Linked DNA regions of Robertmurraya sp. FSL R5-0851. The protein of the gene in region 1 interacts with the protein of each later gene in a pairwise test. Links are inferred from orthologs where the notes say so. Each region holds a gene or a part of one and is shown on either strand. Other genes may lie near its edges.

Region 1 (13,442 bases):
GTGAAGATAAGAAGCAAGTGAAGTACCAAGCTGCACACCATCAATTGGTTGCGAGTGCTTTGGCTGTAAAGGCAGGTCATGAGATCAATCCAGTAATGAAAATTGGCTGTATGTTAGCAGCGGGTCAAACGTATCCATACTCTTGTAATCCGGATGATGTGTTTGATGCGATGGAAAAAGATCGTGATTCGTTCTTCTTTATTGATGTTCAATCTCGTGGGAAATATCCAGGATATGCAAAGAGATTTTTCAGAGACAATAACTTAAATATTGTGATGGAAGCGGGAGACGAAGAGCTTCTTAAAAATCATACGGTAGATTATCTTGGGTTTAGCTACTACGCAAGCCGTACAACAAGTACAGATCCAGAAATCAACAAGACAACATCTGGAAACGTATTTGGTTCGATTGAAAATCCATATTTAGAGAAGTCTGAATGGGGCTGGACGATTGATCCAAAGGGTTTCCGTATTACAGCAAACCAATTATACGATCGTTATCAAAAACCTCTTTTCGTTGTAGAAAATGGTCTTGGTGCAGTTGATGTTCCAGGGGAAAACGGGGAAGTGAACGACGATTACCGTATTGAATACTTACGTAAGCATGTGTCTGAAATGTCAGAAGCCATTGAAGACGGGGTGGAAATCCTCGGTTATACGAGCTGGGGTCCAATCGACCTTGTGAGTGCTTCAACGGGTGAAATGAAAAAGCGTTATGGCTATATTTATGTGGACAAGGATAATGAAGGAAATGGAACATTGAAGCGTTCGAAGAAGAAGAGCTTTGACTGGTATAAAGAAGTAATTGCTTCAAACGGAGAAAAACTATAAGTAGTTGGGTAAAAGTGGGAAAGCTCGGTGTTAGCTTTCCTTCTTTTGAATGTCTAAAAGATTTTATAACGCGCACTATTTCCATTATAATAACAGTAAGAGAACCATAATAAATTTATAGGTGGTCAAATGAAAATAGCCAAAGTATACAATAACAACGTAATCAGTGCGTTTAACGAAAAAAACGAAGAGTTAGTGGTAATGGGGAGAGGTCTGGCCTTTCAAAAAAAGCCAGGAGATTTTATAGAAGAAGACAAGATTGAGAAGATTTTTGCTCTCAAAAATAACGATATGTCAGAAAAATTTAAAACGCTTTTATATGAAGTTCCGATCGAATACATGGAAGTAACAGAAGATATTATTAAGATTGCCAAAAGTAGACTTGGAAGAAATCTAAACGATAGTATCTATATTTCCTTAACCGATCATATTCATTTTGCGGTAGAGCGAAATGAAAAAGGATACGACATTAAAAATGCGCTTTTATGGGAAATTAAGCGATTTTATAAGCAAGAATTTGTGATTGGGATGGAAGCCTTAAAGATTATTCAGGAGAAGCTTGGAGTTCTTTTACCAGAAGATGAAGCGAGCTTTATCGCGATGCATATCGTGAATGCAGAGCTCAACCAGGAAATGCCGAATGTTGCTAACATCACGAAAGTCATGCAGGACATTTTAAATATTGTGAAATATCATTTTAAAATAGACTTCGACGAGGAATCATTAAATTATTTTCGGTTTATTACACATTTAAAGTTTTTTGCTCAGCGTTTATATACTAAGACGTATATTGAAGATGACGACCCGTTCTTATTTGAAACGGTGCGTGAGAAGCATAAAGCAGCATTTGAATGTACGGAGAAAATTAATGAATATATTGAAAATCAATTTGACTACAGCCTTACGAATAACGAAAAATTATACTTGATTATTCATATACAACGAGTCGTGAACCGTTAATTGCATAATTGAGATCAGGAAACAAACGAAAATATCGTGTTAATCGCCTATGATGAAAAAGATGAATAACATAAAAGGAGGGGAGAATGACTAACTGATGGCATTCTCCCCTCTATTTATTATAAGATTTTTACGTTTAAAGGAAATAGGTACGGTTCAGATGGTTGTTCGATCGTTTTCCAGTTGGTAATTTTGATAAAGGGCATCTCCGTTCCGTTATAGGTTGTTACATCTAGTACACCAGTGGCTTCTACCCATGTATCTTTATCCAGTGTAGCTGCTTCATCAAATTGTGTTAAAAAACCGATAATGCTTGCATCTGCCACACAGTGAGTAATCAAGAAACGGGAGATGACAAGCTGATCTGATTGAAAGCCTTCCTCTTTATAAACGAAGCCTCTTAACGTGATTTCTCTTCCTTTATATGAGGCTACGTCCTTACTAATTTCTTCATAGTTTAAATAATACACATAATCATCCATGTCAATGGGATCACTTTGCTTTAATTTTTGAACAAGAGAATTCATCTCTTCTTGAGTGATTTCGCCATATGGATTCGGAACTACCTCCTCCGTGTCGGAGGGTTGAACCACTTCTTCCTGTGCTGATTCATCAGTTGAAGATGTTTCACTTTTTCCGGTAATCACCGCCATTCCACCTTTTTTCTCTGCGATAGAAGAATCGAGTACTTTAGCTGGTATGGTAAAACCAGTCACAAGAGGAAAGGCGATAATGACGTACGATACCACTTTTTTAAGTGTCATCGGTGTATTTCCATGGTCATGGTTATGATCACAGTCATGATGATGGCTACACTCATGGTCATGATGATGGTGATGAGTCTTTTTCTCCCAAATACGTGTAATTTGGATGAAGAACAAGATTAGGAACAGAACAGACGCGATCTGACTGAGTCCGATGTATTTCGGATTAATAAACATAGTAATCTCACCAGTATAGTGAAATTTAAAAATTAACACCGTGAATAGAAGCAAAATCGCTGCACGTACGGCTTGTTGGGTTTGGAAGACCACCTAAATCCCTCCTTATAAAAAGCTCTGCACGAGCACAGTGGATAGAAATACAGTTGTTGCTACAAAGAACAATACACTAAATACAAATTTTGCACGGAAAACACTTAACATCATAAGTGTGTTTTTTAAATCAATCATCGGTCCGAAAATAAGAAACGCTAGGACAGATGGTGTTGGAAAAATACTATTAAAGGATGAACCGATAAAAGCATCTGCTTCCGAACAAAGAGATAATACATAGGCAAGACCCATCATGACAGCGATGGAGGAAAAAGGTCCATCTCCTGCTTCTAATAAGGATTTTGCTGGCATATACGTTTGTACAGCTGCAGCAAGAAATGCTCCAAAAATTAAAAACTTCGCCATATCGAAAAATTCATCAATGGAGTGGGTAAGCATCGAGAAAAAACGCTGGGTCAAAGGTTCTTTTTTTCTACTTGCAGAGATGGTTTGTGTACTTACAAGTGCCTGCTTAAATTGATGTCCTCGGAAGAAAAAGCTCACTGAAAACGCAACAATAAGAGCAACGGCAAATCCAAGTCCCATTCTCCAACCAGCTATGGACGCGTTATTTCCAAACGCCATATACGTGGAGGCAATTACGATCGGGTTAATAAGTGGTCCCGTTAGCATGAAACCAATGGCTGCATATAGAGGAACCCCTTTTGCAACCAGTCGTCTAACAATCGGTACAATTCCACATTCGCATGCAGGAAACAAGGCACCGACCACACAACTCATGATAATCGCCTTCGTCCTGCTTTGGGGAATCCACCGCTGAATATGTTCTTCGGTTACAAAGATTTGAATCACACCAGCAATCAAAACGCCGATAAGCACAAAAGGAAATGCTTCAATTAATATACTTATAAAAATGGTATTAAGATTTAAAAATGAGGAGGGAAGAACGTCCCCAACGTCTAATTTTAAAGTTAGTAAAAGAAAAGCGGCTGCTAATAAAATCAATCCGGTAATATCAACCAAGTTCGTTCGAACAATTCGATTCATATGTCCCTCCTATGTATTGGTTAAACCGTAACAATTACGTTTTATATTCTACCTTAAACTATATGGGCTTGTACATGGGAATATGTCTCTCTTTTTCAGGAAGACTCAAATGTGAATGAATGAGAGGGTGCGGTGAGGAACATCACTGCGTGAATGGGGCAGTTCACGCATAATTAACATATTAGACTATTTTTTCAAAAGTAGGAGGTCATCGATTGTATAAAAATATCATCCTAGCCACCGACGGATCGGATCATGCAAAAAGAGCAGCTGAAAACGCGATGCATATTGCTAGTTGCAGTCCAGGGTCTTTAGTAGAGATTGTATTTGTCGTTGATGCTGATAAAGTGAAATCTGACGTGCTGAGTCACTGGAACTCAGCCGATTTAGATGGTAAACGCAAGGAACGAATAAGAGAAGTCGAGAAAATGGCCAGAACCTATGAGGTTTCCTACAAGGTCACGATTCTCCAAGGTGATCCAGGGCCGGCGATTGTTGAATATGCAAACAGTCACCATGCGGATATTATTGTGATAGGTAGCAGAGGGTTAAGTGGCTTGCAGGAATTTGTACTAGGTAGTGTGAGTCATAAAGTAGCCAAACGAGCAAACTGTCCGGTGTTAATCGTGAAATGAACATCAAGCATTCCGTATGCTGCCTTCGAAAAATTATTAGACAGTAATCAAACAGGTACTTAGGTGCCCGCGGGCCCTAGAAAAAGCAAGGGAACGGTAACCAAACAGGTACTTAGGTGCCCGTGAGCCCTAGAAAAAGCAAGGGAACGGTAACCAAACAGGTGCTTAGGTGCCCGTGAGCCCTAGAAAAACAAGGGAACGGTAACCAAACAAGTACTTAGGTGCCCGTAAGCCCTAGAAAAACAAGGGAACGGTAACCAAACAGTACTTAGGTGCCCGTGAGCCCTAGAAAAACAAGGGAACGGTAACCAAACAAGTACTTAGGTGCCCGTGAGCCCTAGAAAAGCAAGGGAATGGTAACCAAACAGGTGCTTAGGTGCCCGTGAGCCCTAGAAAAGCAAGGGAATGGTAACCAAACAGATACATAGGTGCCCGTGAGCACTCTGTAAACCTTGAGCGGGTATACAAATGCTAAGATGCTTTAGTCTCATATTTAACAAAACCCATTCATCAACATTTCATCAAGGTAAATTACCACTACAAAAAAACTGATACTTAACCATTGACAATATCTCGAATTCATAATATTATTATCTCATATTCAAGATATTTGAATCAGAGATAAAAGCAAGGAGGTGATCATATGGATAAGATTTGTTCTAACGAACCGTATCTGCTACTCATGCAAACAACAAAAGCGATTCAAGAATGTATAAAGGCAAATGTGGCAAAGCATGATTTAAGCGTGACTGAGTTTTCTGTTCTTGAAGTTTTATACCATCAGGGGACTCAGACGATTCATCAAGTTGGTAGCAGTATTCTTGTGGCTAGCGGGTCAATGACGTATGTAGTTGATAAGCTAGTACAAAAGGGTTTTTTAGAGCGAAATATTTGTCCAGGAGATCGACGAGCTATTCATATTTCTTTATCGGATAAAGGGAGAAAATTAATGGATGTCCTTATTCCGGAGCATCAAGTACTGATTGATTCCATGTTTGCTTCATTAGATCGTCATGAGGTAAACAGTTTAATAGATGTACTAAGAAAAACGAAGATGAAAGTAGAAGAACATTCAAATTAACAAAGGCTGTTTACGTAAAGATTGTCTTTGTTGGAAAAACCCTCCCAAATGCCGGATTTTTCCACGTGTAACGGTGTGTTTATTAATCTATTTGGAGAGTAGCTCTTTTCTAAGGATGAAAAAATTCTGATTGGCTGTTGAAACATATAGTTAATTTCCTAAAAAGTGTATTTATAGCAACAATGTTTTAGAAAAGAGCCTTAACAAACAACTAGGAGGAATTACAACATGTTAGATTTAGGATTATTATTGATTCGTGTCGTTATCGGTTTATTATTCATTGGTCATGGTGCACAAAAATTATTTGGTTGGTTCGGTGGTTACGGACTGAAAGGGACAGGAGGCTGGATGGAGTCACTTGGATTAAAGCCAGGTGTAACAATGGCTCTTCTTGCTGGGTTAGCTGAGTTGGTAGGAGGATTATTCTTTGCTGCTGGATTCTTAACTCCACTTGCAGGCCTACTTATTGCTGCAACTATGGTCATGGCAATTGTAAAAGTTCATGCTGCTAATGGATTATGGTCAACAGCAAACGGATATGAATACAACGTAACATTATTAGTGGTAGCCATTGGTGTTGCATTAACAGGTCCAGGAGCATATGCAATCGACGCATTTATTTTCTAAATTATCTCGATTTTGAGAATCATAAATACAAGATAAAGACCCTCCTCGCAATAGGTGGGTCTTTTATTCATTGACCGGATAAATAATCCTTTTAACCTGCGAAAATAGTAGGATATTAGTGTCGAATCATGGTAAAATGGAGTCCATAGTAGGACGGAATTGAGCAGTCTACTGAATTTTGCTCTGGGATGAGGGGTTACTTTGCTTGGGTCTGCCACATTTTATGTGTTCAATTTAAGCGATGTGTTGATTGCTATCTTCATTTCGATAATATGCTGTACATTAGGGGCAGAATTTTGTCGACGGATGAAGCTAGAAAATTATACGTTTACAAGAAGATTATTATACGCCTTAATGTTAGGGTTTACTTTATGGTTAGCGTTATTATTGGTTTGTTTCTCAATAGATTTACCCTACTCTACAGGGAATATCAATCTATACTTTCAATTAAGTTTTTACTTTTGCTTCATCGGATCTATAATCGCTCTAGGTGTAACAAGACAGCGATTAAATAGCTCCATTCAATACCTATTTGCAGGAATATTCACGACGCTTTGTATTTTAAGTACACTTAGCCTTGGTTTTTATCTTCTATACTCGGACCATCTAGATATAAAGCCTGTTCTTGCAACTATGACTGTGTCTCTAACATTAGCAACGATGTTTTCCTTGCTTCGCTTTCTTATTCAAATAACGAATTCAGATGTTTATCAATTTCTGTCTCGATGGAAGCTTGTTGGTAGTATTCTTGGTGGAGCTGCTTTTGCAGGAATACCTTTTATGGTTGTTGTATCCATGCTGAATCTTGAAGAAATTAGTGTGGGTAATACAAATCCATTGATCATGCTATTACCTTTTACATATAGTGTCATTACAAATCTCGCCTTAATGCTTGTACCTGACTTGTTTGGTGAACGATTATTAATGCGAAACATTCAGTCGTATTTATCCTTATTTAATCATAATCCTGATGCTGTATTTGCGGTGAGCTTGTCAGGGAACATCTTGCATGCGAATAAGGAGGCCTTTGAGCTAACAGGGTATGATCAAAAAGCCATTAAGGGGTTGCATTTCAAAGAGCTTTTAATTTATGACGAAGAGGAAATTAATGGCTATATACAAAGCTTTCGACAAGGGAAAATTCAATCGGTTGAAGTAAAACTTCGACATCGAGATGGCTTTTTTATTGATGTAAGAATTACGCCTGTTCGAATCATCGTGAAAGAGGAACTGATTGGCGTATACGGAGTTGTTCGAGATATCACGGAAAAAACGCAGGCGGAGGAAACGATTCACTACCTGGCCTATCACGATGATTTAACTAGTTTACCGAATAAACGGAAGCTTGAAAAAGTGGCAACAGAGGCGATTGGGGAAAATAAACCTTTTTATCTTTTTTATATTGATTTTGATCGATTTAAACGTATTAATGATACGTTTGGTCATTTTTTCGGTGATAAAATTCTTCAAGAAACGGGGAAAAAGCTTGAGGAGCTCATGCCTAAAAATTGTACGATTGCAAGGCTTGGTGGAGATGAGTTTGCGGTACTTCTTCCTTATCCAGCAAACTATGATGAGATTGCACAGAAAATAATAGAAGGCTTTCGTACCCCGATAGTCCTTGATGGCTTTGATTTCCTGCTTACAGCGAGCATCGGTGTAGCTCATTTTCCAAAAGACGGAGAGTCGATTCTGGATTTATTAAAGGCAGCCGACCTAGCGATGTATCGAGCGAAAAATCAAGGCTCCAATCGATATGTTGTGTATGAGGCGACGATGAAGGAGCAATCACTTAATAAAATCAAGATAGAAAGTGAACTTCGCAGAGATATAGCGAATCGCAAGCTAACGGTGTATTATCAACCGAAATTTGATACCGGTTCAAACCAATTGGTTGGGTCAGAAGCACTCATTCGTTGGGAACATGAAGAGAGCGGATTTATTCCACCAAGTAAGTTTATTCCTATCGCTGAAGAAAGCAATTTAATCATTGATCTTGAGAGATTTGTGATTACGGAAGTATTTGATACGATTGGTGAATGGAAGAGGAAAGGGATGCCGGTTCCAAGAACTTCTATTAATATATCCGTTATTCATTTTTACCAAGAAGACTTTGTTGATTTTATCATTAAAAATTTAGCCGCTTATGAGATCGATGGCAGTGATATCGAGATTGAAATTACCGAAAGTGTTATTATGCGCGGAGAGGAACGAGTTAATCGAAACCTGCTTGCGCTAAGAGAAGTCGGGGTTGAGATCAGTGTGGATGATTTTGGAACAGGGTATAGCTCCTTAAGTTATTTACAAAAGCTATCTGTTGATCGTTTGAAAATTGATCAATCCTTCATCGCTGATTATGAAAGCAATAAAGAAATCATTTCTGCTATCATTTCTATGTCACATAACCTAAATTTAAAGGTGATTGCTGAAGGTGTGGAAACGTCGAATCAAATCGGTTTTCTACAAAACATGAATTGCTTCGAGGTGCAAGGTTATTTCTACTCCCCTCCAGTCGAGCGTTCGAATTATGAAGATATTTTAACGAAATACGGTGCTGCTAGCTAAAAATGCCTCATTTAGAGGCATTTTTTATTAGTCAGCCGATTGATTTCTCATTCTTTCTTGTGCAAGTCGGACCATTTCTTTGACCATATTTCCACCGATTTGACCACCGATCTTGCCTGCTTTATGGGAGGTTAAATTTCCGTTATTACCTCTACTTAGAGGAATCTGCATATCCGCTGCCACTTCGTATTTAACCTGGTCCGGGTTATCCTTAGACACTTCGTATCCCTTTTGTTTCATGACATCTGCTTTTAACGAATCTAATGCCTCTCTAGCCTCTGGAATTAATGGGCGTCTTTTTCTAGCCATATTCGTCATACCCCTTTCATTTTTTCTTAGTATGTACTTTCCTTATGTGAAATACTTGTGCAACCGGGGTTGACCATATATTCTAGAAATATAACAAAGAGGGGTTGAACGAGATGAAATATGTATTGGGTCTTTTTATCCCTGGTGCTCTCGTTATTTTTTTTACAAGAGTTACATACAGCCATGTGATTGGTTTATTGCTTACAGTTGCACTAATAGCTGCATCGGTTTATAAGGGTTATACCGATTCCTTAGCGCTCATTATTGTAGATGCATTATCATTAACGGTTGGGTTTGCGTACTCGAAAACGGTTCGAGAGAGGGCAAAAAAACGATCGTAGGTAGAAGCTTGTCGATGAAATTTTCGACAAGTTTTTTTATGCGCTTTTTACTTATAGAGGGTGTTTGGGTCAATTCAATCAAACGTTTGATTGACCTTTTTTCGACTGAGACTGACAGACTTCATGGAAAAAAAAGAAAAAACATCGAATATTTGTTCGTATATTATTGGTTTGTTTTCCCTGGTTTGTGGTAGAATGATTAATATGAAAATATAGGATATTTGCTCAGCAAGGTCCGTCGCAGCTAGTTACTATAGATGAAATTCTAATTGATGCTTTTAATAGGAGGAGTACTTGTGAAGGACCAATTTGAATTAGTCTCAAAATACTCACCACAAGGAGATCAGCCTGCAGCCATTCAAAGGATTGCTGATGGAATACATAACGGTGAAAAACGTCAAACGTTGCTCGGAGCAACAGGAACTGGAAAAACATTCACGATCTCCAATGTGATTAAAGAAGTGAATAAGCCGACACTGGTGATCGCTCATAATAAAACGCTTGCTGGCCAACTCTATAGTGAGTTTAAGGAGTTTTTTCCGGATAATGCCGTCGAGTATTTTGTTAGCTATTACGATTATTATCAGCCAGAAGCATATGTTCCTTCAACGGATACGTTTATCGAAAAAGATGCTAGCATCAATGACGAAATTGATAAACTTCGTCACTCGGCTACATCCTCATTGTTTGAGAGAAAAGATGTCATCATCATTGCGAGTGTTTCTTGCATCTACGGTCTCGGTTCTCCTGAGGAATATCGAGAGCTTGTGCTGTCACTAAGAACGGGGATGGAAATTGAGCGAAATCAGCTCTTGCATCGCTTAGTAGATATTCAATATGAAAGAAATGATATTAACTTTCAGCGCGGAACATTCCGTGTTCGTGGCGATGTGGTCGAGATTTTCCCGGCTTCACGTGATGAGCATTGCTTGCGTGTGGAGCTATTTGGGGATGAAATTGATCGGATTCGAGAGGTGGATGCATTAACAGGGGAGATTCTTGGAGAAAGAGAACATGTGGCTATTTTCCCGGCATCCCACTTCGTTACACGTGAAGAAAAGCTCCTTGTTGCCATTGAAAATATCGAAAAAGAGCTTGAAGAACGTTTAGCGTACATGCGTGAAAACGGAAAGCTTCTGGAGGCACAGCGATTAGAGCAACGAACACGTTATGATTTAGAAATGATGCGGGAGATGGGGTTCTGTTCGGGAATTGAGAACTACTCCCGCCATCTAACTCTAAGACCTCCTGGGTCAACACCGTATACCTTAATCGATTATTTTCCAGAAGACTTCTTAATTGTCATCGACGAGTCGCATGTTACGCTTCCGCAAGTTCGTGGAATGTTTAACGGCGACCAAGCGCGTAAGCAGGTTCTAGTGGATCATGGGTTCCGTCTGCCATCAGCGATGGATAACCGACCGTTAACATTTACAGAATTTGAGGAGAAGATCAATCAAATTGTGTTTGTTTCCGCAACACCGGGACCATATGAGCTTGAACACACGCCAGAAATGGTTCAACAAATCATTCGTCCCACAGGATTGCTGGATCCAACGATCGATGTTCGTCCGATTGAAGGACAAATTGATGACCTCATCGGCGAAATTCATGAGCGGATTAAGAGGAATGAACGGGTTCTTGTCACAACGTTAACAAAAAAGATGTCCGAGGATTTAACAGATTACTTGAAAGAAATCGGTATCAAGGTACAATATCTACACTCTGAGGTAAAAACACTTGAAAGAATAGAGATCATTCGTGAGCTTCGACTAGGGAAATATGATGTTCTCATAGGGATTAACTTGTTAAGAGAAGGACTGGATATCCCAGAGGTTTCGTTAGTAGCTATTTTGGATGCTGACAAGGAAGGCTTCCTACGTTCAGAACGTTCGTTGATCCAAACCATTGGTCGCGCAGCGCGTAATTCCCGCGGTCATGTCGTTATGTATGCAGATCGAATGACAAACTCGATGGAGCTTGCAATTTCAGAAACGAAACGTCGTCGCGCCATTCAAGAAGAGTACAATGAAAAGCATGGAATCACACCGATGACGATCCAAAAAGATATAAGAGATGCGATTCGTGCCACACATGCGGCTGAGGACGAAGCAGAGTATAAGACAACAGAAAAGCTTACAAAGCTTACGAAAAAAGAGCGTGATAAGCTGATTGAGAATATGGAGAAGGAAATGAAAGAAGCTGCTAAGGCGCTAAACTTCGAGAGAGCGGCAGAGCTTCGCGATTTAATATTAGAGTTGAAAGCGGAAGGATGACGAACCAATGGCAATGGAAAAGCTCATAGTTAAAGGGGCTAGAGCTCATAATTTAAAAAATATCGACGTGACCATTCCGCGAGATAAGCTCGTCGTACTGACAGGACTTTCAGGGTCGGGGAAATCCTCTCTAGCATTCGATACGATTTATGCTGAGGGGCAAAGGCGCTATGTAGAATCATTATCTGCGTACGCAAGACAGTTTTTAGGACAGATGGATAAGCCGGATGTGGATACCATTGAAGGACTTTCCCCTGCTATTTCAATTGATCAGAAGACAACGAGTCGTAATCCTCGTTCGACGGTAGGAACGGTCACGGAGATTTATGATTATTTACGATTATTATATGCGAGAGTAGGCCGACCAACCTGCCCGAATCACGGGATTGAAATTAGCTCACAAACGATCGAGCAAATGGTCGACCGAATTATGGAATATCCTGAACGAACAAAGCTCCAAGTACTGGCCCCGATTGTTGCAGGTCGCAAAGGGACACATGTAAAGGTTTTTGAGGATATTAAAAAGCAGGGCTTTGTTCGCGTTCGTGTGGACGGAGAAATGCTCGATCTTTCAGACGAAATTGAGCTGGAGAAAAACAAGAAGCATACGATAGAAGTGGTAGTTGACCGAATCGTCGTCAAGGAGGGAGTCACTGCCCGTCTCGCTGATTCGCTTGAAACCGCTCTTGGTCTTGGGGAAGGAAAAGTAATTATTGATGTGATCGGCGAAGAGGAGCTATTATTTAGCGAACACCATGCCTGTCCACTATGTGGCTTCTCAATCACGGAGCTTGAACCTCGGATGTTCTCGTTTAACAGTCCGTTCGGAGCCTGTCCTGACTGTGATGGATTAGGATCAAAGCTCGAAGTGGATGTGGACCTTGTTGTTCCGAATAAGGAGTTATCATTAAAACAGCATGCCATCGCACCATGGGAGCCGACAAGCTCTCAGTACTACCCGCAGCTTTTAGAAGCCGTTTGTAACCACTTTGGAATTGATATGGATATTCCTGTGAAGGATATTCCAAAGCATTTATTTGAAAATGTACTATTTGGATCAAAAGAAGATGATATATACTTCCGTTACGAAAATGACTTTGGTCAAATCCGTGAAGGCTATATCCAATTCGAAGGTGTCATTCGAAATGTGGAGCGTCGTTACAAGGAGACAAGCTCTGATTTTATTCGTGAGCAAATGGAAAAGTACATGGCTCAACATCACTGTCCTACTTGTAAAGGTAACCGCTTAAAGAAGGAAACATTAGCGGTGTTAATTAACAACCATCATATCGGTAAAGTGACGTCCTTCTCGATTCAAGAAGCTCATCATTTCTTTGACCATCTCGACTTAACGGAAAAAGAAACAAAAATAGCTAACCTAATTCTGCGTGAAATCAAAGAACGTCTTGGTTTCTTAATCAATGTGGGCCTCGATTATTTAACATTGAACCGTGCGGCAGGAACTTTATCCGGTGGAGAAGCACAACGGATTCGTTTAGCCACACAAATTGGATCGAGATTAACCGGTGTGCTTTACATCCTCGATGAGCCATCAATTGGCCTTCACCAGCGAGACAATGATCGTTTAATTGATACGCTGAAAAATATGCGTGATATTGGGAACACACTGATCGTTGTTGAGCATGATGAAGATACGATGCTTGCTGCGGACTACTTAATTGATGTTGGCCCAGGGGCAGGAGTTCACGGAGGACAAATTGTTTCTGCTGGGACACCTCAGGAGGTTATGGACGATCCAAACTCTATTACCGGTCA
Region 2 (17,077 bases), 2.8 Mb from region 1 along the record:
AATTGTGTTTCGATTAGCGTAACAGCAAATAAATAGTTGAGCAAAAGACACCTTCATGGATATGATTGGTGTCTTTGTTTTGTTATGTCCTGAATATTGTGTATAAAATGTGAATTATTTAAAGATTCCGATAATATGGTTGAAAACGAACAAACATTCCGTTACTATTAAAATAGGTTCTATTAATAGATAGGAGGAGACAGTATGGATCGAACATCGTATTTAGCTGGAATACTCTACTATTTAACTTGTGATGTACAAGTTCAGGAGGCAGCCATTGATATATTAAATGGAGAATTAACAGTGAAAGAGGCGGGGACTCGTCCTACTTTGCAGCCCTATGTTCTGAAGGCGAAAAAGCGGCTAAAGGAACTTGAAAAGAACAAAACCGATAAGCAACATTTAGAAATTGTTCAGTTTGTTGAAAACTACTTATATAGCTACCAATTATAGATTTACTTCTTCGATAGACCTCTATGAATTCCATCCTATTTATCGTTATGTATAAATTTTCACATAGTAGCCTAAAAAGGAAAAGCCAAAAGTATTGATTAAAATCTATTTAGCTTATTCTTACTCTTACCGTGTATTTCATCATCTCGTCGTTAAGTCCACTAACCATAAGATCTTTAGCTGTATTGCAAGCCTGTTCAAAGCAGGAATAACTTTCAGAACAATAATGTGGTTGACTTAACTCAAAGTTTCCATGATGGTCTGCAAGGTAAACAAGAACATTCCAAACATAAAAATCTTCTGTTCCATTTTTAGGATGACCGTCTAATGCGACTAGCCAGTGTACAGAAGCCTCAGACATGAATCGACTTCCTTTTAGCATGGACTGGTCATTCTCTCCAATTCGAATAAATGCGGTTGGGTAAAATTCTTGTAGATTACATTGATACATTTTAACCCCTCCTAACCTCTCGTGTTTACAATAGAAACTTCTTATATTTTTATTATATGAGCTTTACAAAAAAATTACCTCCTAAATTGTTAAAATTTTTAGAATTTTAAAAGCGTTTACATTATTTTCTCTGTGATAAGCATCACAACAGAAAAGCACTTACTTTCTTATAATCAAAGTAACAATATGAACTATTCCCCATAATACAAAACTTCTTTACAGAAGATGAAAAAGAACAATTGAAAGAAAGAATTAAAAAATAAAACGGAAGAGGGTGCCTCTTCCGTTTTATTTGTATATATCTGCAATTTGTTTGTCAGATGGAAGCAGAAGTGTTAGAAACCCAAGTAATGGGAGAAAACCGGTTGATATAATTGTTAAAGTCAATCCAATTGTATCTGCTAATATACCTAAAAATACCGATCCTAAAGCTCCCATTCCAAAAGCTAATCCTACTGTCAAACCTGCCATTGTCCCTATCTTCCCGGGAACGAGTTCTTGGGCATAAACAACGGTTACTGAAAAACTAGACATAAGTATGAAGCCCGCTATTGCCAGTAAAACGACTGCGAAATAATGAGGCACGAAGGGAAGCAAAATGGTGATTGGAGCAGAACTAATCATGGATAACAAGATGATGGTTTTTTTCCCAAACCTGTCAGCTAACGGTCCACCGAAAAAAGTACCTAATGCTCCTGCAACTAGAAACACAAATAAATAAAGCTGAGCTTGCTGTATAGAAAAGCTGTACTTATCAATTGCATAAAACGCGTAGTAATTAGTGATTCCTGAAATATACCAGGAACGAGCGAAGATTAAGAATAAGATCACAAGCAAATAGAAGCGAATTTGTCGTTGAAATGAAAATGATGCAGGCGCTATTTTCTTCATTTCTTTTGGTTTATGACCATCTATCTTTAGCTTGTTCGCGTACCAAAAAGCAATATAAACCAGTAACCCCACTGCAACTGCTGCGACAATTGTAAACCAGCCTGCCCCTTTTTGACCAAAAGGAACGAGTATAAGAGCCGTAATTAATGGAGCTAGTGCTTGCCCGGAATTACCCCCAACTTGATATATGGACTGTGCAAGCCCTCTTCTTGGTCCTGCTGCCATATAGGCAACCCTTGAACCTTCAGGATGGAAAACAGCTGATCCTAAGCCAATAAAGACCACCGATATGACAATTAGTAAGAAGCTAGGGGCAAAAGCTAGCCCTAGAACTCCTATTAAAGTAAACATCAAGCCGATGGGTAAAGCAAATGGCATAGGCTTACGATCTGTAATCATTCCAACAAAGGGCTGCATGATCGAGGATACAATATTTAGTGAAAAACCAATGATTCCTAATTGAGTAAAGCTTAGACCCATTGATTGTTCAAGGATAGGGAACATAGCGGGTACAACCGACTGAATCGAATCGTTTAATAAGTGACATAATGCGATGATGAATAAGATTTTATAAGTTGTTGCACTGTCAGTTTTTTTAAATTCTTGAACAGTAGCAGTCTGTGCCATAATAAAAAGATCTCCTTTGATTTTGAAGAATGGTATAAAAATATCTTACTAAATTTCCAGTGATTATGAAATGGTTTATTTCGTGAGGCAAAGTATATGATATAGAAGTAGATAAGTATATAATTTCCAATAGTGCTCATAAAAAAATAGAGAGCCAAACAAGCTCTCTATTTTCTCATTAACGGAAATGTAACAAGCACTGTTGTTCCTTTGTTTTCGATACTTGTAATATCAATTTCTCCATGAAACGATTGGACGATTCTTTTGCAAACAACTAGACCTAAGCCAGTACCTGACGCCTTTGACGTATAAAAAGGGTGGAAAATCTTCTCAAGCTCATCTTTTCCAATCCCAACTCCCGAATCAGAGATCGTAAGAACACATTTTTCCCTTTCTTTTGAAATACGGATGCCAAGTGTACCACCTGTGGGCATGGATTCAAATGCATTTCTCGTAATATTTAAAATGACTTGCTTCATTTGATCCTTTGTACATGAAACAACAACCGGTTCTTCAGGAAATGAATAATGGCATATCACATTGTTTAAGTTTGCTTCAGATGAAATAAGTGGTTGTAGCTCTTGAATAATCATTTTTATATCGATCGGCTCATTTTTCATGGCTGTCGGTTTTCCGAGAATTAGAAACTCGCTCACAATTTGATTAATTCGCTTAATTTCGTTATTGATAACCGAAAAATAAAATTGATCTTCTTCACCTTTATGCTTTTCACTTAGCAACTGGATAAGGCCGTTAATTCCAGTTAATGGATTTCGAATTTCATGTGCGGTGCCAGCAGCTAATGTACCTACCAGCTCAAGTTTTTGGGCCTCATTTTGTTTTCTTTCCTTAATGGATTGTCTTTTTAGTAAAATATATTTAACTAAAAGAAACAGGATATGCGTCAAAATAAAGAACAAAGTGATTGTTCCCACTAAATGAGAAATATTTGTACGTGCTGCGTTTTCATCTACCTTTACTTTAATCGTCCAGGGTAGCTGATTCATAGGAGTTGATACCCAATGACCACCTTGTTTATATAAATGTTTGGAATCGAAATCAATGATCACCTGATCTTCTTGGTTGAGGATGACTATAGGTGTTTCGGGTGTAAGTATTTTCATTATGTTTTGAACATGGTCAACCCTCAGTAGTGCAAGCGTGATAAATGTCAGTTGACTATGCTCATCCAACACAGGTGAAGCAAGTCCGATCACCTTTTGGTTATTTTTTAATGTATTCACCTGTGCAGATATAATGATATCTTTCGTACGTATGACTTCTTGAATATACGAGTTTTTGTACAGATTGTCGTCTAGTAGATTGTTAGAGCCAACAATCAATCGTCCTTCTTCGTTTAATAAAAATAAGCCACTGTATCTAGGATCTGTCTGAAACGCCTTTTGAAGCAATGGGGCCATTTTTTCTGGGCTGTTAACGTATATCTCTGACGTGAGAGACAGAGTTTGAATAGAAGTGACTGTTTCACTTATAAATTGATCCCAATGTGATTTATGAATAGAAGCAATCCATTCTGCATGTTGAACTTGCTCTAACAGGTTTTTTTCTTTTTCAATCTGCGAAAAAATATAACTGCCACCTAGTGTTGGTAGTACTACGATGAGGCTATATAAAAGTAGGTTTTGTAAGTGTCTTTTCATGTAATGACTCCAAGCACATAATTTTTTTCCATAGCTTCGCTTATTATATCACTATATTAGTAAGCTTTTTATAGGAATTACGGATTAAACGGGAATTTGACAGAACAAAGATAGTTTTTCTATAATAGTCTTAATTAAAAATATTTTATCAAAAAAGGTAAAAATATTGGATATTAAAGGGATGAGAATCATGGAAGCTGAAATCAGTCAATCTTTAAAACTTTTTATTGTGCTATCTAGAGCATATCGGTCAGTCAATGAAAATGTAAATAAACTTATTCAAACATATGGACTTAATCCAACAGAGTTTGCTGTTCTTGAACTTTTATACCACAAAGGAGATCAGCCGTTACAACAAATAGGTGAAAAAATCCTCCTTGCGAGTGGAAGTATTACGTACGTGGTGGATAAATTAGAGCAAAAGTCTTTACTTGCTAGAGTCGCTTGTCCTAGTGATCGAAGAGTAACATATGCTCAAATCACTGAACAAGGGAAGAAATTTATCGAAGATATTTTTCCTGACCATGCCCAAAAAATACATGAATTAATGAAAGAGCTTACAGCTGATGAAAAAGATCAAGCAACAGAGCTCCTGAAGAAATTAGGATTATCTATAGAAAATAAGAAATAATAGTAAGCAAAGGCATCGACTGGGGTGCCTTGTTTTTTTGTGCTTCTTTGTCGCCTGAGTTATAATAAAAGAGAGATTTTTTCGAAATTTTTAAACAAAGGGGGATTTACTTTGCAATTTGAACAGTATACATATGAGAGACCTAATTTTGAGGTTGTTGAAAAGAAATTTTTAGATGCATTAGAGGTTTTTTCAAAAGCAGCCTCTGCAAACGAGCAAAATGAGGCAATGAAAGAAATAAATAAAATACGTAATGATTTAGGCACGATGTTTAACCTCGTTTATATTCGCCATTCGATCGATACGAATGATGAGTTTTACAAGGCGGAACAAGATTATACGGATGAAATTCAACCAAGTGTTGAGGGATTAGTTACAAAGTATTACGAAGCGCTTGTAAATTCACCTTTTAAGCTCGAGCTAGAAGAAAAGTGGGGAAAACAGCTTTTTGCCTTAGCAGAAGCACAGCTAAAGGTTTTCTCTCCTGCAATCATTCCTTTGCTTCAACAAGAGAATAAACTTACGACGGAATATACAAAGCTACTTGCTGCTGCAAAAATTCCCTTCGAGGGAGAAGAACGGACATTAGCACAAATGGAACCGTTTACAGAATCGAAGGATCGAGGTATGAGAAAAAAGGCAAGTGAAGCTCGTTTTAATTATTTTTCAGAAAACGAAAGTGAGTTAGATCGTATTTATGACGACTTGGTCAAGGTACGTACAGAGATTTCTCAAAAACTTGGATATAAAAACTTTGTTGAACTAGCATATTACCGTATGTATCGTACCGACTATAACGCGGAAATGGTCGCAGGGTTTAGAAAACAAGTGGAAGATTATATTGTACCGATTGCTACAAAACTAAAGGAACGACAAAGACAAAGAATTGATGTTGATACTCTCAAGTATTATGACGAAAACTTCAAGTTTAAGTCAGGGAATGCGGTACCGAAGGGTGATCCTGAATGGATTATTCAAAATGGACAAAAGATGTATGATGAACTATCAAAGGAAACAGGCGAGTTCTTTCATTATATGGTAGAGAATCATTTAATGGACTTGGTGGCAAAGAAAGGAAAAGCTGGTGGCGGATATTGTACGTATATTGAAAACTACAAGTCTCCATTTATCTTTTCAAATTTTAATGGAACGTCAGGAGATATTGATGTTTTAACCCATGAGGCAGGGCATGCATTCCAGGTGTACTCAAGCAGTCATTTTGAAATTCCTGAATACAATTGGCCGACATATGAAGCAGCTGAAATTCATTCGATGAGTATGGAATTTTTCACATGGCCATGGATGGAGCTATTTTTTAAGGAAGATACGGATAAATATAAATTTGCTCATTTAAGCTCAGCCCTTTTATTCCTTCCATATGGGGTAAGTGTGGACGAATTCCAGCATTGGGTGTATGAAAACCCTACCGCTACACCAAAAGAAAGAAAGTTAGCTTGGCGTGAGATTGAAAAGAAATACATGCCTCACAAAGATTACGATGGTAATGAATACTTAGAGGGGGGCGGATTCTGGCAGCGTCAGGGGCATATTTATACGACTCCGTTCTATTATATTGATTACACTTTGGCACAAATTTGTGCATTCCAATTCTGGAAACGTTCTGGAGAGGATCATAAAAAAGCATGGAATGATTATCTACATCTCTGTACTTTAGGCGGTAGCATGCCTTTTACTGAGCTTGTAAAAGCAGCAAACTTAATTTCACCTTTTGAAGATGGTTGCGTACAATCTGTTGTAGGTGAAATTGAGGCTTGGTTAAACTCAATCGAAGATCAAAAGTTATAAGAAAAAGAGCGAAGCCAACATAATGTGGCTCCGCTCTTTCTATTTCTATGCTTTCTTAATAATAACCTTATCATCCTCTACAACCGCGATTAATTCTTTACAATCAGGATCGTTTATAATAAAGTCCGAAATTTGATCTTCAATTTGGTCTTGAATCACTCTTCTTAACGGACGTGCTCCGAAAGAAGGAGAGTAACCTAAGGTAGCAAGTTTTCTTTTCACTTCATCAGTTACTGTTACAGCCATCTGTTGCTCTTTAAGCATACTATTTAAGTCTTTAATCATAATATCAACAATTTGAAGTAAATCCTCTTCTTTTAATGATGAGAATTCGATAATAGCATCAAAACGATTGAGGAACTCAGGCTTAAAGTATGATCCTAATGTAGCTAATAAATTGCTTTCGAGTTCGTGATGATCATTTCCAAAGCCAACCTTTACCGTCTTATGGCCGACACCTGCATTGGAAGTCATAATAATAACCGTATCTTTAAAACTGACTGTTCTGCCTTGGCTATCCGTTAATCTACCGTCTTCAAGGATTTGAAGGAACATATTTAGAACGTCTGGATGTGCTTTTTCAATCTCATCTAGCAAAATAATGTTATAAGGATTTCGTCTCACTTGTTCCGTTAACTGTCCAGATTCCTCATGTCCCACATAACCAGGAGGAGAACCAATTAGTTTAGATACGCTGTGCTTTTCCATGTATTCACTCATATCTAAGCGAATCATAGAGTTTTTTGAACCAAATAGTTCTTCAGCTAATGACTTGGACAATTCTGTTTTTCCGACACCGGTTGGACCAACGAAAAGGAAGGATCCAATAGGACGTCCTTTTGCTTTTAAACCAGCTCGACTTCGACGAATAGCTTTTACTACTTTTTTCACAGCTTCCTGCTGTCCAATTACCTTATTTGATAAGTAACCTTCAAGTTTTTGTAGCTTTTCTTGTTCAGATTGCTCAAGTTTACCTACAGGAATTCTAGTTTTCTTTTCAATTAATTCATGGATATGCTCTACTTTTACCATTGGTCTATGATCAAGGTCTACTTGAGAAAACTGTTGCTCAAGTTCTTTTTCTTCTTCACGTAGCTTGGCAGCGAGCTCATATTTTTCTTCCTTTAAAACTTTTTCTTTTTCTATAGCGATTTCCTTCAAGCGATTTTCAATGCCTTCCTTATTAGAATAATTAGATATTAAGTTCAGCTTTGAACCGGCTTCATCAAGTAAATCAATCGCTTTATCAGGAAGAAATCGATCTTGAATGTATCGATGGGATAAATTCACACATGCTACGATTGCCTCGTCTGTAAATACTACCTCATGATAGTCCTCGTATTTCCTTTTTAAACCTTTAAGGATTTCAATCGCCTCGGATATTGTTGGTTCTTGTACTTGAACCGGTTGGAAACGTCTTTCAAGAGCGGCGTCCTTCTCAATTTTTCTATACTCTTTTAAAGTTGTTGCGCCAATAAGTTGAAGTTCGCCACGTGCTAATGCTGGCTTTAATATATTCCCAGCGTCCATCGAGCCTTCTGCACTCCCGGCACCAACTAACTGATGAATTTCGTCAATAAATAGGATAATATTTTTCTTTTGCTGAAGCTCAAGGATTATTTCTTTCATTCTCTCTTCAAATTGGCCACGGATACCTGTGTTTGATACTAAAGAAGCTACATCCAAAAGGTAAACTTGGCTGTTTTTAAGTTTGTTTGGAACATTTCCTTCAGCAATCTTAACTGCCAGGTGCTCTGCAATGGCTGTTTTACCAACACCAGGTTCACCTATTAAGACAGGATTATTTTTATTTCTTCTATTTAAGATTTCAATGACACGGTTAACCTCTTCTTCACGGCCAATCACTGGATCAATTAAACCAGCCTGTGCCATTGTCGTTAAGTTTCGTCCGAATTGATCAATGAAGCCCCCGTTCCCAGTGTTTTTCTGTGGAGTCTCCATATTTCTTTGTGGTTTGCCTTTTTGATTCATATTCATAGGTTGAAAGAATGATTCGAAAGGGGGGAAAGGTTGAAAACCAGATAGGTTTGGTCCCAAAGTTGATAACATCTTGTCGCGCTCCTTCTGGAAGCAGCTTTGACAAAGATGTAGTTGATTTTCATTCCCATTAATCGTCATTCTTACAGCAATAGTTGCTTCTGTTATTTGACATGTTTGACAAAGCATACATTTCTCCTCCTATTTTTAAAGTTGACTTTGACTAACTTTGACCTTTTGTATTTTGATTATACTTTGACCTTTTTTGACTTTCAAGTATTTTGATTACATTTTTTTTGTAAGATTGTTCCAAGGATGGTTGATATTCTTTTCATCCTGAAAAAGCTCGTCATTGTTTGTCCTTCTTTTCATATAATTAAAAGGAAGGGGGGAGATGGGGTGAAAAAGAAGTGGGGGGCAGCGCTTCAGCTTGCTGCAGTTTACGTAGGAACTGTTGTAGGTGCTGGGTTTGCCACAGGAAAGGAAATCGTAGAGTTTTTCTCCCGATTTGGTTTTATTGGACTAATAGGGATTTTAATTAGTGGTTATATTTTTATCTTTTTAGGCTCTAAACTCATGCGGCTAGCAGCAAGAATGCGAGCTAAATCATATCAGGAGTTAAATACATTTTTGTTCGGCCCTTATTTAGGCGGGGCTATAAATATTTTAATGTTATTCATGTTACTCGGAGTGAGTGCTGTTATGTTAAGCGGTGCCGGTGCCGTTTTTCAGGAGCAGCTAGGTCTTTCGAGAAGTTTAGGAATCATGCTAACGATAGCTCTTTCTTTTATCGTCATGATTGTTGGAACCAAAGGTTTATTTGCCGTTAATACTTTTGTGGTACCGATGATGATTTGTTTTAGTTTTATGTTATTTTTGGTTACGATTCAGCAACCTCATTTTCTTGAACAGCTTTTGTTTATTCCTCCGGCTGACGATGGATGGAAGTCTGTTGTTAACCCGTTTTCCTATACGGCTTTTAATATTGGGCTTGCCCAAGCGGTGCTTGTCCCAGTTGCAGCAGAAATAGAAGATGAAGATACGGTAAAGTGGGGGGGAATTATTGGGGGTGCTGCGTTAACGCTTATTCTGCTTTCTAGTCATGCGACATTAATCATGCTCCCTAATTTAGAAATATACGAGATACCAATGGCTGCTATTATGAAAGATCTAGCTTATGGTTTTTATTGGATTTATGTACTGATTATTTATGGAGAGATTTTTACATCCGTTATTGGTAATGTATATGGTCTTGAGAAGCAACTCAATCATTACTTAAAACTTCCTAGCATTGTTTGGGTATGCATTATTTTTGTCATTTCATACTTAGGTAGTTTTGTAAATTATGGAACATTGCTTTCCTACCTATACCCGATATTTGGTTACGTCACGATCATATTTATTGTTCTTTTGTGGATGAAGCCTCTGGATTCCGTCAAAAAATAAGACTCGGAAAAAATCTCCGAGTCTTATTTGGCTTCGTTAACTATGGTTTCTGCCATTTTTATAAATGAGTCGCGATAATCTAAAGATTCTTTTGTGAAAGAGGTTAGTTTGATTACTCCTTCATTGTTTTTAACCAGGTAAGAAGTAATAACCTCTTCATTTATCCTAGCTTCATACACCTTACTATTTGCAAAAAACTCAAGCTCCGGTGGGTTGATTTCATTTACTTCAGAAGCTACAGCCTGTAACTGTTCGACCGCCGTCTGTTCAGTAGAATCCCAGTCCACATCCTTTGGTAAGAGTTCGACCCTCATAAAAATTTCACCATCATTTGAAAGCATGACTACGTCCTTATTTGGTTCTTCTGCTGTTAGTTCATAATCTGGAAGGATATACATTGAATATCCTTGATTATCACTATGTTTTAAAAATGCTGTTTGTTCTTTTGTTTCTCCATTTAGTGTATAGGTTAAATTATTTTCAAGAAGGCGAATCATTGTATCCGATGGATCAGTTTCTTCATTATTATCCTCTTGAACCGAACCTTCTTCCGGTTCTACGTTTTCCTGTTGTGGGGATGTCCCATTTTTGGCTTCCTCTAGGCTGGTTTCTCCAGTTCCACAGGCTGTTAACACTGCAGCGAGTAAGCCAATGGTTATATACAAATTAATAAATTTCACTTACATATCCTCCTAATTGTTTATTTGAGAGTCTTATCATAATAGACGGAAGTGGTTTAGAAAGGTTACATAGCCAATCTAACTTAATGGAAGCAGGACTAACAAAAATAAATCAAATACAAGGTGTGAAACAATTAGTAAAGGAATGCTCCTCTTCCAAACGTAGAGGCTTGACCAAACTAGACCGGCAACAATTGAAGCGAGGATCAGGTGGCTTGACCCTGAGTATATGTTGACAGAAGTATATAATAAAGTTGATAGCAAAATACTGGGTAGGATTTTTAACCGTCCAATAAGTCGTTTTAAAATAAATCCTCGCCAGAAGATTTCTTCCCCAGGAATGATGATAAGAAATAAGACGATGTATTGCCATATTTGAGTAGGAGACATTTGTTTATAAAGCTTAGCAACCGATCCTTTTAACGGAAGATCAATGATATGTATGATGATATTACCTAGGTAAAATAAGCCAAATAAACTTACTCCTGATAACACACCATACGTCAAATAAATTTGAATGGGTTGCTGGTCATCCATTTCCTCTTGAAGAATGGTGTAAGTAATTAGAAACAGCATCGAAGCTGTGAATAGGTACCAAAACACATTTTTTTCTTGAAAAGTAATGAATAACAATACATGGGCAAGTAAAATACCGAAAATTATTCTTGCATCCAATTTTTTCTGAAGCATATTATGGCTCCTTTCCTAAAGCATGGTCTTACATTTATTGAAAAAAAGAAGAAACCTCTTACATAAGAGGTTTCCCACATTATAACCTATTTTTATTTTCGAGACAAAAAAGGATGCTACTAAACATGTAGAATGCGCTTCCAATTAGTTCGTTTCTAAAATGAAGATTCTTTAATAACCTTATAGTTTTTATGATTTACAACAGTTCTTTGGTCTAATTCAAGATCCCGATAATTGTCCATATAAGTAAGGTCTACAATTACTGAATTTTCGTTTACTTTTTCAACAATTCCCTGTAACCCGTCTCTAAATTCGATCACGTTCCCCACTTCAGCTCTTTTCAATGTCGCTCTCTCCTTTTCTTTCCAGATGACGATATTATAAACATTTTGCACTACTTTTTCCTGTACGTAAAGAATTTTTTGTAAATTTTAATAATTATTTATTATATTAATAGTTTTTAAGAGAATGTATAGTCGATTTTGAAACCCTTTATCTTTTATATATAATAAATCTATAAGGGAGGGATTGTATTTGGAAAAAGATTTGATTTTAGAAATGATTGAAAAATTAAGAAGTGGACAAATAAATGAGTGGAATGTAGATAAAGAAGTATTCCTAGATGTAAGGGCTGTGATTGTAGCTTTGGAAGATTTTAAACATTTCAGAGGGATTGCCCAAAGAAGTGGGGGTGTGATTTATCAGTACTTACAAGAACCTAGAAGCTAGGGAAGGTGGACAAATATGTATAATGAAAAAATCGTAATTATTACAGGTGGTGCCAGTGGTATTGGTGCTGGAATTGTTCATGCTTTTTATGAAGCTGGTGCAAAGGTAGTTATTGCTGATTACAATACAGAAAATGGTAAGCAAGCAGAGAAGAAATATAACTGTGAGAGGGTAAGTTTTTTTGAAACTGATGTTTCAAACGAGCAATCAGTTGTTTCTTTGGTTACTTTTGTAATGGAGAGATACGGTCGAGTGGATATTCTGATTAATAATGCAGGTATTTCCTCTTTTTCAAATTTCTACGAAATGACCGTGGAACAATGGGATAGAGTAATAAATACCAATTTAAAGGGTGTTTTCCTCTGTTCGAGGGAGGTTGCCAAGGTGATTGAAGAAGGAGGATCGATCGTTAATATCTCTTCAACTAGGGCCAATATGTCCGAACCACATTCGGAAGCATATGCAGCATCAAAAGGTGGAATTGTAGCATTGACCCATGCATTAGCAGCTACATTATCTGAAAAGAAAGTGAGAGTCAATTGCATAAGTCCAGGTTGGATAGAAACGAATCATTACGATGAGCTTCGTGAAATCGACCATTCACAGCATTTTTCTAGAAGGGTTGGTAAGCCAAGTGACATTGCGCGAGGATGTTTATTCTTATGTGACCCGAATAATGATTTCATTACTGGTACAAATATGACCATTGATGGAGGAATGACGAAAAAGATGATTTACGAGGAGTAAGTAAAAAGCTACCAAAGTTAGGTAGCTTTTTAGTCTAGATTTTTTGATTCATTGTGAACCATTTTTGTGTAAATTTTAAGGACGTTGACGATTTCTTTTTTGGTTTCCTTATCATCTAAACCAGTAAATCCGTATACCCACATTTTGCCTTCGGTCTTTTTCCATTTTGGCTTTCCAAGAACATTAATGAATCGCTCAGCTAATAAAAATGAAATCTCTAGCAAAAAATCATTTTGATCAATGGGTAAATTAATCGGTGATCTGAATTTGATCCCATTTGGGCTAATATCTACTATATAAGCAATTGCGGATTTAACATCCCCTTGCTTTCCATTTATGCTTACAATTTTAAATGTTCCATGAATAGGCTGTTGAAATTGAAATCTAAAGGCCTCTTGTCTTTTATAAATCACGTTTATCACCTTGTAAGAAAATGTAACAAATAACTGATTACTAAAATCATACATTTACCATTTATTGATTACAAGTATTTTATTTCCACGATTTTTATCAAACACCCACTTTATTGGATAATATTTACCATTCTAACTCATGTTGGAAAATTTGAATATTATGAGTAAAAATGTAAGCGGTTAAATAAAAAAACTGTGAAATTTCCTCTACAATTGTGGCTTTTTCATTGTATACACGCTAAGGAAATGCTATTCTTTTTTTTGAGATGTCGATTGTCTGATAACCCTAAGAACTTTAGTCGGCGTTAACTATCTATATTTAATGAATAAAAACGACAGTGGAAAAAATACTAAAGTATGCTGTATATTTTTCAATGTCGGATTGAATAGGTAAAGTGAAGGAATTAGACAATTAACGAGAAACATCTTAGCAAATATATGTATAGGAAAAAGGAGTTTGATTAACCATGGCAGAAAAACAATTTAAAATTATAGCTGAAACAGGAATTCACGCTCGTCCTGCAACATTATTAGTACAAGCAGCTAGCAAGTTCGATGCTGATATTAACCTTGAGTACAAAGGGAAAAAAGTAAACCTTAAGTCAATCATGGGTGTTATGTCTCTAGGAGTTGGACAAGGAGCTGACATTACTATTTCTGCAGTAGGTGGAGATGAGCAAGAAGCACTAGCTAGTCTTGAAGAAACTTTGAAAAAAGAAGGTTTAGCATAAAAATGAACTTTTTAAATGGAATTGCTGCATCTAGCGGAATAGCAATCGCAAAAGCATACCGTTTGGTAGAACCTGATTTAACCTTTACAAAAAAGTCAATCGACAACGATACAGTTGAAATTGATCGTTTCCGTGCGGCACTTGATCAATCAAAGGTTGAACTTGAAGGTATTAGAGACAAGGCAAAAGTAGAATTAGGTGCTGATAAGGCAGCTATTTTTGAAGCGCATTTGCTCGTACTAAGTGATCCAGAGCTTGTTTCTCCAATTGAAGATAAAATTAAAACAGATAAAGTAAATGCTGAATTTGCTTTAAAAGAAACAGCGGATATGTTTGTAGCGATGTTTGAGTCAATGGACAATGAATACATGAAGGAAAGAGCTGCTGATATTCGCGACGTAACAAAGCGCGTTCTTTCTCATTTACTAGGTGTACAACTTGTTAACCCTAGTATGATTTCAGAAGAAGTTATTATCGTTGCTGAAGATCTTACACCATCAGATACTGCACAGCTAAACCGTCAATTTGTGAAAGGCTTTACAACTGACATCGGAGGTAGAACTTCTCACTCTGCAATTATGGCCCGCTCTATGGAAATTCCTGCAGTTGTAGGTACTAAAACTGCAACAGAAGAAATCCAAAACGGCGATCTTGTAATTGTAGATGGATTAAATGGACAAGTCTATATTAATCCGACTGCTGAGGAAGTTGAACGTTTCAAGTCTGAGCACGCTGCTTTTGAAGCACAAAAAGCTGAGTGGGCAAAGCTTGTTAACGAGCAAACGGTTACTTCTGATGGTCACCATGTGGAGCTTGCTGCAAATATTGGAACACCTAAAGATCTTAAAGGTGTTATTAACAATGGTGGCGAAGGTGTGGGACTTTACCGTACTGAATTCCTTTACATGGGTCGTGACCAACTTCCAACTGAAGAAGAGCAGTTTGAATCGTACAAAGCTGTTCTAGAAGGAATGGATGGAAAGCCAGTTGTTGTTCGTACATTAGACATTGGTGGAGACAAAGAGCTTCCTTACTTAAACTTACCGAAGGAAATGAATCCATTCTTAGGATTCCGTGCGATCCGTTTATGTCTTGAAGAGCAAGACATGTTCCGTACGCAACTTCGCGCACTTCTTCGTGCAAGTGTATATGGAAACCTAAAAATTATGTTCCCAATGATTGCAACACTTTCTGAATTCCGTCAAGGAAAAGCCATTCTTGAAGAAGAACGTCAAAAGCTTCAAGCTGAAGGAGTAGCTGTTTCTGAGAAAATTGAACTTGGAATCATGGTAGAAATCCCTTCTACTGCTGTTATTGCAGATCAATTTGCTAAGGAAGTTGATTTCTTCAGTATTGGAACAAATGACTTAATTCAATACACAATGGCTGCAGACCGTATGAACGAGAGAGTATCTTACTTGTATCAGCCATACAATCCAGCTATTTTACGCTTAGTAAAAATGGTTATTGACGCTGCACACAAAGAAGGCAAGTGGGCTGGAATGTGTGGAGAAATGGCGGGCGACGAGCAAGCGATCCCTGTTCTTCTCGGCTTAGGTTTAGATGAGTTCTCTATGAGTGCAACATCTATCCTAAAAGCACGTTCTCAAATCCGTAACCTGTCAAAATCAGATATGGAAACATTAGCTTCAGAAGTGCTTCAAATGAGCACGACGGAAGAAGTGTTAGAAGCAGTAGCGAAAGCAACTCAACGCTAAAAAAAGAGACCCAACTGATTCATATCAGTTGGGTCTTTTTGATAAGAAAGGATTGTTCCATTCCATCAGAAGTCCGTAATTCAACGAATGTTCATCCTCTAAATAATCCTTTACAGCTACGACAGGTGTTCTTCCACATCTCAATAAAAAGGTGATAACAGGGTCCTGAAATTCTCCTATTATCAACTTCTCAACATATTCCTCTACCGAAAGTTGATCCGCATGCTTATGATACCCGGGCATCCGTCCTCCTCCTAGCAATCGCTCGAGCTTAAGTTGAACCACTGTTTCATACATGGACTGCATAAGCCATTTTCCTAACCCTAGTTTTCGATAAGAGGGTGAAATGCAGATATCGACTATGTCAAGGAATTACCACTTTCAGCATGGTTAGTAATGTATCCATTATCAGTTGCTTCCTCCCAAGTATGGCTTGGATGGTTTTTATCAAAATTGGTAATCAATCCTGTGATCGAACCGCATATCACACCTTCTACTTCTACACATAATGCTCCTTCAGGAAACAGTTCGACATGATTGGTTAACTGCTCTTCATTCCACCAAAGCTCAGAAGGAAAGGGGGGAGGAAACGCCTCCTGTTGAATCCGAATTAATTCTTGAAAGTCGTCTTTTGTATACGTGCGAATAATTGCTTTGGTTGGTTTGGAGGAGTTAAAAACATACAGTTCTTTATAATACATAATATCTCTCCCTTCTTCCTTGATTGTAAAATGAATGGAGTTCTGCAGTCAAATAAGGATGAATTGTAAACTTTAATTATTACCCGTTTATATATTACCTTTCTAGGCAATGGTAGGTGATAAAGGAGGACGATCATGAAGAAAGCCATTTTCGTATTGTGTTGTTCACTTATTTTAGTAGGATGTGATGGAAGCCAAAAACAATCGTTTATTAATCATTATGCAGATGTATTACTTACAAAAAATAATGAACTTCAGTTTCGGTTTAAATTTGATGAACGATTATTTTCTAAAGAAGAAATGTACAAAGTAAAGGTCTTAATCGAAAATAAACAGTTGGCAAAAGCGTTAGGAACAACAGAAATATATTACGGTGACCAATATGTTCATGATGGAAAACTACTGCATTTAGGAAATCAGGAGGAAATTTATTTATCAATGGATCCTATCCCTTTACAAATTGACTTACATACATTTGTATTAGAAGAGATGATTCAGCAAAAAAATGCAGTCAAGGTACAGATTTTTAATGAAGAGGATATGATCGTTTCAGGGTATGTCCAGAACTTTCAAACTCAGCTATAGTCATTTCTTTGATCAAATTGGTAATAAGTGATAAAATACTACTTATTTCTAACGGGGAGAAGTGAGTATGGAACTGAAGGCAAATAGCACAATCGGATTTATTGGTTTAGGTGTCATGG

The links.
Region 2: the proteins of licT (region 1) and ptsP interact in binary tests that used the Escherichia coli proteins (3 or more experiments, as listed by UniProt). The link is inferred for Robertmurraya sp. FSL R5-0851 from one-to-one orthologs.

Annotation. Positions count from the first base shown.
Region 1 is NZ_JBBOOE010000001.1:4,156,375-4,169,816, reverse strand. What follows is about bases 1-2,874. They hold licT (BglG family transcription antiterminator LicT), read left to right. Parts: upstream 1-959; coding sequence 960-1,790; downstream 1,791-2,874. Other genes in these bases: MKX65_RS21400 (permease), read right to left, coding at 2,837-2,874; MKX65_RS21405 (TIGR03943 family putative permease subunit), read right to left, coding at 1,910-2,824; MKX65_RS21415 (6-phospho-beta-glucosidase), read left to right, coding at 1-830. Outside these bases: more of MKX65_RS21400, read right to left, coding at 2,875-3,832; MKX65_RS21395 (universal stress protein), read left to right, coding at 4,048-4,467; MKX65_RS21390 (MarR family transcriptional regulator), read left to right, coding at 5,111-5,548; MKX65_RS21385 (DoxX family protein), read left to right, coding at 5,777-6,175; MKX65_RS21380 (putative bifunctional diguanylate cyclase/phosphodiesterase), read left to right, coding at 6,377-8,740; MKX65_RS21375 (alpha/beta-type small acid-soluble spore protein), read right to left, coding at 8,768-9,049; MKX65_RS21370 (CsbA family protein), read left to right, coding at 9,163-9,390; excinuclease ABC subunit UvrB, read left to right, coding at 9,687-11,666; excinuclease ABC subunit UvrA, read left to right, coding at 11,674-13,442. UniProt on the Escherichia coli protein: Mediates the positive regulation of the beta-glucoside (bgl) operon by functioning as a transcriptional antiterminator. This is an RNA-binding protein that recognizes a specific sequence located just upstream of two termination sites within the operon.
Region 2 is NZ_JBBOOE010000001.1:1,372,371-1,389,447, forward strand. What follows is about bases 13,355-16,314. They hold ptsP (phosphoenolpyruvate--protein phosphotransferase), read left to right. Parts: upstream 13,355-13,956; coding sequence 13,957-15,672; downstream 15,673-16,314. Other genes in these bases: MKX65_RS07215 (phosphocarrier protein HPr), read left to right, coding at 13,691-13,954. Also shown: MKX65_RS07140 (ferredoxin family protein), read left to right, coding at 1-22; MKX65_RS07145 (hypothetical protein), read left to right, coding at 205-453; MKX65_RS07150 (hypothetical protein), read right to left, coding at 563-904; MKX65_RS07155 (MFS transporter), read right to left, coding at 1,193-2,422; MKX65_RS07160 (ATP-binding protein), read right to left, coding at 2,590-4,083; MKX65_RS07165 (MarR family winged helix-turn-helix transcriptional regulator), read left to right, coding at 4,265-4,714; MKX65_RS07170 (M3 family oligoendopeptidase), read left to right, coding at 4,826-6,520; MKX65_RS07175 (ATP-dependent Clp protease ATP-binding subunit), read right to left, coding at 6,566-8,707; MKX65_RS07180 (YkvI family membrane protein), read left to right, coding at 8,918-9,964; MKX65_RS07185 (hypothetical protein), read right to left, coding at 9,988-10,644; MKX65_RS07190 (CPBP family glutamic-type intramembrane protease), read right to left, coding at 10,723-11,334; MKX65_RS07195 (YkvS family protein), read right to left, coding at 11,490-11,678; MKX65_RS07200 (hypothetical protein), read left to right, coding at 11,893-12,063; MKX65_RS07205 (SDR family oxidoreductase), read left to right, coding at 12,079-12,810; MKX65_RS07210 (PilZ domain-containing protein), read right to left, coding at 12,840-13,223; MKX65_RS07230 (hypothetical protein), read left to right, coding at 16,509-16,958; MKX65_RS07235 (NAD(P)-dependent oxidoreductase), read left to right, coding at 17,026-17,077. UniProt on the Escherichia coli protein: General (non sugar-specific) component of the phosphoenolpyruvate-dependent sugar phosphotransferase system (sugar PTS).